2 regions of the Cobetia sp. ICG0124 genome follow, and region 2 is predicted to be linked to the other one. Evidence: riboswitches for the same ligand, from Rfam matches in the RefSeq annotation. Region 2 holds a riboswitch; the other holds the start of a gene.
What was found. Region 2 has a riboswitch for thiamine pyrophosphate ahead of CU110_RS10010 (ABC transporter ATP-binding protein). Riboswitches for the same ligand answer to the same signal wherever they lie in the genome.

Region 1: it holds a riboswitch for thiamine pyrophosphate, as region 2 does, so the genes downstream of both, thiC (phosphomethylpyrimidine synthase ThiC) here and CU110_RS10010 (ABC transporter ATP-binding protein) in region 2, are expected to answer to the same signal.

What each region holds. Positions count from the first base shown of each region.
Region 1 covers NZ_CP024893.1:874,497-878,839, forward strand. The annotation lists gene CU110_RS03960 (peptidylprolyl isomerase) at 1-15, shown strand, start outside; gene thiC (phosphomethylpyrimidine synthase ThiC) at 62-2,071, opposite strand; TPP riboswitch at 2,198-2,338, opposite strand; gene tenA (thiaminase II) at 2,379-3,038, opposite strand; TPP riboswitch at 3,063-3,201, opposite strand; gene CU110_RS03975 (DUF2064 domain-containing protein) at 3,255-3,629, opposite strand; gene CU110_RS03980 (TIGR04283 family arsenosugar biosynthesis glycosyltransferase) at 3,959-4,343, opposite strand, start outside.
Region 2 covers NZ_CP024893.1:2,159,399-2,163,741, reverse strand. The annotation lists gene CU110_RS10025 (MFS transporter) at 1-16, shown strand, start outside; partial or broken gene CU110_RS10020 (ABC transporter substrate-binding protein) at 248-847, opposite strand; gene CU110_RS10015 (ABC transporter permease) at 887-1,654, opposite strand; gene CU110_RS10010 (ABC transporter ATP-binding protein) at 1,651-2,403, opposite strand; TPP riboswitch at 2,465-2,578, opposite strand; gene CU110_RS10005 (hypothetical protein) at 2,608-3,483, shown strand; gene CU110_RS10000 (potassium/proton antiporter) at 3,605-4,343, shown strand, end outside.

The DNA.
Region 1 (4,343 bases), 1.3 Mb from region 2:
ACCAGCCGCACGTGATCTCTGGATCACGCTCATGACACGTCATGAGCGGTTGGCAGTCTACCTATACCTCCTGATAGAGCTGGCTGCCTTCGCGCTTGAACTTGTCAGCCTGCTCCTGCATGCCGGCCATCACGCTGTCGGCGTCACCGGTCAGGCCGTGTTCGTTGGCGTAGTCGCGGACTTCCTGGGTGATCTTCATCGAGCAGAACTTCGGCCCGCACATGGAGCAGAAGTGGGCGACCTTGGCCGAATCCTTGGGCAGCGTCTCGTCGTGGAAGCTGCGCGCGGTGTCCGGGTCAAGGCCCAGATTGAACTGGTCTTCCCAGCGGAACTCGAAGCGTGCCTTGGAGAGTGCATTGTCACGACGTTGCGCGCCCGGATGCCCCTTGGCCAGATCCGCGGCATGCGCGGCGATCTTGTAGGTGATGATGCCAGTCTTGACGTCGTCCTTGTTGGGCAGGCCCAGGTGCTCCTTGGGGGTCACGTAGCAGAGCATGGCGCAGCCGAACCAGCCGATCATCGCGGCACCGATACCGGAGGTGATGTGGTCGTAGCCCGGGGCGATGTCGGTGGTCAGCGGGCCGAGGGTGTAGAAGGGCGCCTCGTCGCACTCGCTGAGCTGCTTGTCCATGTTCTCCTTGATCAGGTGCATCGGCACGTGACCCGGACCTTCGATCATGACCTGGACATCGTGCTGCCAGGCGATCTTCGTCAGCTCGCCGAGCGTCTCGAGTTCGCCGAACTGGGCGGCGTCATTGGCATCGGCCACCGAGCCCGGGCGCAGGCCATCGCCCAGTGACAGGCTGATGTCGTAGGCCTTGCAGATCTCGCAGATGTCCTCGAAGTGGCGATAGAGGAAGCTTTCCTCGTGATGCGCCAGACACCACTTGGCCATGATCGAGCCACCGCGCGAGACGATGCCGGTCACGCGGCTGGCGGTCAGCGGCACATAGCGCAGCAGGACGCCGGCGTGGATGGTGAAGTAGTCGACGCCTTGCTCGGCCTGCTCGATCAGCGTGTCGCGGAAGATCTCCCAGTCGAGATTCTCGGCCACGCCATCGACCTTCTCCAGCGCCTGATAGATCGGCACCGTGCCGATGGGCACGGGAGAGTTGCGCAGAATCCATTCACGGGTCTCGTGGATGTTGGCGCCGGTCGAGAGATCCATCACGGTGTCGGAGCCCCAGCGGATCGCCCAGGTCATCTTGTCGACCTCTTCCTCGATGGAGGAGGTGACCGCCGAGTTGCCCAGGTTACCGTTGACCTTCACCAGGAAGTTGCGGCCGATGATCATCGGCTCGCTTTCCGGGTGATTGATGTTGGCGGGAATGATGGCGCGGCCACGCGCGACTTCCTCACGCACGAATTCGGCGGTGATCTCGTCGGGCAGGTTGGCGCCGAAGCTGTGACCCGGGTGCTGGTGGCCCAGAATGCTCTCGACGGAGTCGCTGCCCTGATATTCCTCACGCAGCGCGATACGACGCTGATTCTCACGAATCGCGATGTACTCCATCTCCGGCGTGATAATGCCCTGGCGCGCATAGTGCAGCTGGGTGACATTCTTGCCCGGCAGGGCACGACGCGGGCGGTGGTCCAGCTCGAAACGCAGGGACGACAGGCGCAGGTCGGCCTGGCGCACGCGACCATATTCGCTGCTCAGCTGATTGAGCTGTTCGGTATCGCCGCGCTCCTCGATCCACTTCTCGCGCAGTGGCGCCAGCCCGCGACGAATGTCGATCTCGACCGCCGGGTCGGTGTAGGGGCCGGAGGTGTCGTAGACGACGATCGGCGGATTCTCTTCCAGACCGCTGGAGGTCTGGGTCGGCGAGCAGCCGATCTCGCGCATGGGCACGCGGATGTCCGGGCGGGAGCCTTCGATGTAGATCTTGCGCGAGCCGCTCAGCGGCGCGATGGCGGCGGCGTCGACTTGGGCTTCACTGGCGAGATGGCGACTGCCATCCTTGCGACCGGCACGTGCGCGCGCCTTCGGCGCAGCCTCAGGCTGGGGGGCGAGCGACGGTTCTGCGGCGTTGGTGGCTTGCGGATCTTGAGTCGTGGGGGTAGTGCTCATGCAGGTCTCCTCAAAGGGCGACGTCACGGCAGACGTCATCATGGGAAGACCGTGCGCAGGGAGAGGATGGCCATCGCCGACTCCTTGCCAACAGGTGGCCCGGGAGCGAGGCGGCCGCGGGCAGCGGCTGACCATCAGCTTGATTCCTACGCCGGTCCTAACCGGTTCAGGTTCCACGGGACCCCTTGCTGGCAGCCTCGCCCATTTGGCGGCGAGGTGATGCATGCAGGATCTCAGCCGGTTCCACCGGCACCCCGTCAAGCGTGCTCAGAATTCAATGCGGGCATGGGCGACGGCCTGCCACGGATCAGTCGCGATCAAGGCCCATCTGCCAGAAGTCGATCTCGAGACGCGTCGCATCGCGGAAGACATCCACCAGCTCGCCCAGCCGGCGCTCCGAGACCTCCGAGAGCCGAGCGTCCAGCCATTCACGTTCGGCGTCCACCGCTTCCTTGAAGTCATCGCTGGAGTACATCGCGATCCAGTCCGCGTACGGATTGTCCTCGATCTCGGTGGTGTCCTGATCCAGCAGCCACTCGGCGATCTCGCCGTAGCCGATCAGGCAGGGCGCGAGCGCCACGTGCAGATCGAGAAGATCGCCGCGCTGGCCGCAATCCAGTACGTAACGGGTATAGGCCAGGGTGGCGCGGGATTCCGGCAGCTCACTCAGGTCATCCTCGCTGATGCCCCACTCGCTGCAGTAGCCGATATGCAGATCGAGCTCGGTATTGAGGATGGTGTCGAGACTGGCCGTGGCCTGACGCAGCTCCGCGAGGGTGCGGCTCTTGTAGGCGGCAAGCGCCCAGGCGCGCGCGAAGTGGATCAGGAACAGGTAGTCCTGCTGCAGGTAATGGCGGAAGGACTCCTCTGGCAGACGACCTTCCCCGAGCTGGCGAACGAAGTCATGCTCGAGATAGTCGCGCCATTCCTCGGCGCAGGCACTGGTCAGGTCTGAAAAGCTGGGCATGGAAGAGGTGAAGATGATGTGCGGCAACACTTCGCGCTTGATCCCTACGCCGGTACTAACCGGATCAGGTTCGGCGGGATCGTCATTCACGCACCTCGATGCAAGGCCTCGAACAGTGCGAATGACATCTCAGCCGGTCTTACCGGCACCCCGTCAAGCTGTGACTCAGACGTCACGATATCTCGAGTGTAACAGTCCTGCGGTGCAGGAAAGATGTCATGCAGGCTGACAGGAGGAGAGGTTCGCCATCAGGGCTGGGAAGTGTCGCCTCAGGCGCACCAGATCGTGAGGCTCATCGACATCCCAGCTGACAGGCAGGCAACCGACGCTTCTGCCTGCCTGAGCCAGCAGTGCAAGAGTCTCCCGGCTCACGTCGGCATGGCTCCAGTGATCCAGCTGGAAGGCCGCCGGGCAGGCTGCTTTCAGGCCAATCAATCCGTATCCCCCGTCTTCGCTGGGCTGCAGCACCGCCTCATGGTCATGCAGGCACCGCGCCGCCTCGCGCAGACGTTGACTGTCCAATGCGGGCAGGTCAGAGCCCATCAGCAGCACGGGGCCTGCGGGCAGGTGGCGCAGCATGGCCTGATGCATGCGCTCCCCAAGCCCACCCTGTGGCTGTGCCTCGAGCGTGACGCAACTGATCCTCAAGGTCCGTCAGCAGGGCTGCCTGCTCAGGTTGCTGCCGGGCGTGCTCGGGGGAGGGAGTCAGCATCACGACCACCTTGCCGAGGCGTGAGGCGCAGGCCTGCTGAACGATTCTGCGCAGCATGCGCGAGTAGAGGCGTGCCGCCCCCTCGGGACCGAGGGCAGGGATCAGCCGCGTCTTGCATTGTCCGGCCAGTGGCAGGCGGCCGAAGATGATGAGCGTCGGGCGCATGTCATACGCGGCCGTGTCGGTTTCCCTGTCAGCAAGCGAGGCTTCAGGCATGAGGCAAGCCACGCTGTTCACACGCCTGAGCGGCGGCACCATAACCATAGAGGCGCGCCAGACGGACAGGAGATACGCCACCCCAGGCTGCCAGGCGCAGCCCCCACATCTTGAGGATGGTGCGACAGACGCCATGGGTTTCCCAGCGTCTTCCACTGGTAGTGACTCTGGCGGAGAGGTTCAGCGGCGAGGTCAGTCGCTTGAGCCTGACGCTCAGCTGGATGTCCTCCATCAGGGGCACGACGGGAAAGCCCTCGATGGCCTCGAAGGTGGAGCGTCGTACGAACTGGGTCTGATCACCCGTGCTGATGCTGGTCAGGCGTGAGCGCAGATTCATCAGCGTGGCGATCACGGGCAGCAGCGGAGAATCTCCTTCG
Region 2 (4,343 bases):
CCAGGTGGTCGAGTGACTGGCGCTGCTTGATCATGCCGCGCTCGTACAGGAAGTTCTCGAAGTCACGGTAGCGGCCGGCATCCAGTGCGGCCGGACGCAGGGCGAAGCGCGGCAAGGTGGCATACCAGGCTTTCTTGTTGAGCGCGGTATCGAGTGCCGGGTCGGACTCGCGGAACAGCTTCCAGCCCTTGTCAGGGTGGTTGATCATCCAGGCGGTGGCTTCACCGACGGCGGACAGGAAGGCGGCGTACTGCTCGTGCTTGCGAGAATAGCTGTCGCTGTTGGCGACGAAGATCAGTTCGTCATAGGTCGGCACGCCTTCTTCCTCGATGTAGAAGGCGCGGCCCTTGACGCCTTCCTGTGCCATCTGGGCGAGTTCGAAGTTGCGGAATGCCCCGGTGACGGCGTCGACCTTGCGGGTCAGCAGTGACGGCGTCAGCGAGAAGTTGACGTTGGTCAGGGTGATGTCATCCAGTGTCAGGCCGCTGTTCTGGAGCATGGTGGACAGCAGGACTTCCTCCACGCCACCGACGGAATAGCCGACACGCTTGCCCTTGAGGTCGGCCATCGACTGGATGTCACTGTCCGCGCGCACGACCACCACGTTGAGCGGGGTGGCCACCAGCGTGCCGATGCGCACCAGCGGCAGCCCTTGATCCACCTGCAGGTGCAGCTGGGGCTGATAGCTGATGGCGATGTCGACGCGCTCCGCTGCGGCAAGCTTGGGGGGGACGCTGGGGTCTGCCGGAGCGATCAGCTCGACGTCCAGACCATGTTGCTTGAACAGGCCCAGTTCCTGAGCCAGCACCAGCGGCCCGTGGCCGGGATTGGTGTACCAGTCGAGCATGACCTTGAGGTGCGTGAGGGGCTTGGCATCGGTGGCGGCTCAGTTCAAACGGGTCAGGCGATCTCGATGCCAGGGCATCAGGCGACGCAGCAGGGCATCCAGCGTGAAATACAGCAGCAGCGAAAAGGCGACCAGCACCAGCAGGGCGGCGAACATCAGGTCGATTTCCATGCGGGCATTGGCATTGAGCATCAGATAGCCGAGGCCCTGGCTTGCGCCGGCCCACTCACCGATGACGGCCCCGATGGGGGCGGCTGTCGCTGCCATGCGCACGCCGGAGGCCAATGCCGGCAGCGCGGCGGGCAATTGGACATGCAGCAGCAGTCGCCACGGGCTGGCACCCAGGGTATGGGCGAGATCCAGCCAGCCCTGAGGAGTCTGGCGCAAGCCGTCGTAGCCGGTGGAGGCCACGGGGAAATAGATGATCAGCGTGGCCATCACGACCTTGGAGAGCATGTCATAGCCCAGCCACAGCACCAGCAGTGGAGCGATCGCGAACAGCGGGATCACCTGGCTGATCAGCAGCAATGGCAGCAGGGTGCGCCGCAGACGAGGGATGAACGCCAGTGCCAGCGCGGTGCTCAGCCCGAGAAGGACCCCCAGTACCAGCCCGCCAAGAATCTCGGCGAAGGTGATGCCGGCGTGGTGTGCCAGCATCGGGGCCTGACGGACCAGCACCTCCGCGACTGCCAGTGGCGCTGGCAGGATGTAGGGCGGCACGGCCGTGGTGATGATCACCAGTTGCCAGAGTCCCAGCAGGACGGCGGCGCTGATGGCGAGATGACGCAGGGCATGCAGGCGTTTCATGGCGTCTCCTCGCCGTCGCGCAGGCGTGTGATCAATTCGGACTGGGCCTGCTGCAGGGCGGGCAGGTCCAGCGGCACCGGGCGAGGCGGCGAGAGCCCGGGCAGGCAGTCGAGCACTGCCCCCTGCTGGCTGTCGCGGCCCGGACGCAGCACCAGCAGTTGGTCGGCCAGGCGCAACGCCTCGAGCGGGTCATGCGTGACCATCAGCACGGTGCGTCCGTCCAGCAGCCGGCTGGCGAGATCATGCAGTTCGAGTCGCGTGATGGCGTCCACTGCGGAGAAGGGTTCATCCATCATCACCACCGGAGCCTGCTGATAGAGCGTTCGCGCCAATGCAACGCGTTGGCGTTGCCCGCCGGAGAGGGCGTCTGGCCAGGCCTGCTCGCGCCCCTCCAGACCCACCGCTGCCAGCAGTTCGCGGGCCCGCTCGGTATCGCGAGGGCGACGATGGAGGTCATCTCCCAGACACAGATTGTCCAGCACCCGGCGCCAGGGCAGCAGCAGGTCCTGCTGCGCCATCCAGGCGACGCGACCCGCCAGTGGCTTGCCGTCATCGGTGGTGAGTTCCAGCGTGTGATGGTCGGGCATCTCGAGGCCGGCCAGCAGGCGCAGCAGTGAGCTCTTGCCACAGCCCGAGCGGCCCAGCAGGGCCGTCCAGCTTCCGGCATCCAGACGCGCCGACAGATCACGAAACAGCGTATGGCTGGCGTAATCGATGCGAGCGTTGTTGAGGGAGAGTCCCAGCGACACAGTGTCATCCGTGGTCAGGCGGCATGCCGAGGGGAGGAAGCACGCAGGGCGCCTGACGCTTGGGCAGGTGACCGGAATTCCCTCCGCCGGTATCAACCGGATCAGGTTCCAGGGGTTGCCATGCGACGTGACGCATCGGCTCTCAGCCCACTTTCGGGCACCCCCATCCAGGCCGACAGTGTACCGTCACCTGCCCGCCGGTCCGTGCCCAATGGCTGGCCGGAGGATGCGCTGACTCGCCGTCTTTCCACCTATCTGGGGCATGCGCTGGAGCCGCTGGCACTTGCCTGGCCGGATAGTGCCAACTGGTTGTGGCGGCAGCGTGGCGGCACCCCCGGCCTGATCAAGCTGGCGCGAACCGGCCCGGATCACGACCCCTTCTGGCGAGCGATGCGCGGTGTCTTCGGCGCCGATCGCTGGGCGCAACCTGAGGCCCTGACACGGCTGGCGGGCGCGTTGCCGGCGCGGTTGCCCATCCCTCCGCTGCCGCTGACCTATCTGGGACGTCTCGATGGCGCGCCCGTCTGGCACCTGCCGTGGTCCAGCGGTCAGCCCAGTGATCTCAGTGACACCTTCTGTGAGTTGCTGGGAGATCAGGTCGGGCGGCTGCATCAGGACACCGTGTCCGGCTTTGGTCAGCCCCTTGCCCAGCCCATGCCGTTGCTGCATTGGAATGCCCGCGTGACGCGTTTTCTCGCGCGCCATCCCCTGTCCCACGAGCTGGGGGACCTGCCATCACGCACCTTCTCGCATCCCGCTCGCGCCGTCTGGAGTCTGCCGGACCTGCGCGCGGACCAATATCTGTGCGCCGCCACCGGCTGGGTATGGAGCGACTGGGAGGCTCTGGTGTGGGCCCCGATCGAGTTCGACTGGGCACTGATCGAGTTGTTGCTGGAGACGCCGAGTCAGCGTGAGGCCTTCCTCGCCGGTTATTCGCGTCATGGGCGCATGGTCGATATCGACGGTCAGCGTGAGCTGTGCCGAGCCCTGTTGTGGGCGATGGAAGCCTTCGGTCCGACCCGCTACGCCGAGCTGGCGGCAGCCCCGGCCTGGGTGTCGCCGAGAAGCCTGACATGTTGATCGCAAGTCCATGAATATTTGAGAAATTTCTCTGCAGCCTCGTCGCTGACATGGAATACTGTCTCTGGGCCGTCGCAGACGTGATTCGAGACTTGGTGCCGGGAATGGCGGGGGAGCACACGTGGTAGAGAATCTGAACTATTACTTCTTGCTGGCGGGCATGCTCATCGCCTTGAGCGTGCTGGCAAGTCGGGTCTCGGCTCGTCTCGGCATGCCCCTGCTGTTGCTGTTCCTGGGACTCGGCATGCTGGCGGGGGAGGATGGCGTGCTCGGCATCCAGTTCGATGATGCCTCTACCGCGTATCTGATCGGCAATCTGGCGTTGGCACTCATTCTGCTCGATGGCGGTCTGCGCACCCGTCTCTCGACCTTCCGCGCGGGTCTCAAGCCGGCATTGGTGCTGGCGACCGTCGGGGTCTTCATGACCAGCGGGCTGGTGGGGCTGCTGGCCATGTGGCTGTTTGACCTCACCCTGATCGAAGGCCTGCTGGTCGGTGCCATCGTCGGCTCCACCGATGCCGCCGCCGTGTTCTCGCTGCTGGGCGGGCAGGGGGTGCACCTCAACGAGCGGGTCGGGGCGACGCTGGAGATCGAGTCCGGTACCAACGACCCGATGGCCATCTTCCTCACCATCACTCTGGCCGAGATACTGACCGGACAGCTGTCGGGGGTCGCCGCCGGACTCATGAGCTTCGCGCTGCAGTTCGGGGTCGGCGCGGGCATGGGGATCGCCGGTGGCTGGTTGATCGCCCGTCTGATGCGCTATCTGGATCTGGCGCCCGGCCTCTATTCCCTGCTGGCGCTGGCGCTGGGCCTGAGTCTGTTCGCGACGACCAATGAGCTCGGTGGCAGTGGCTTCC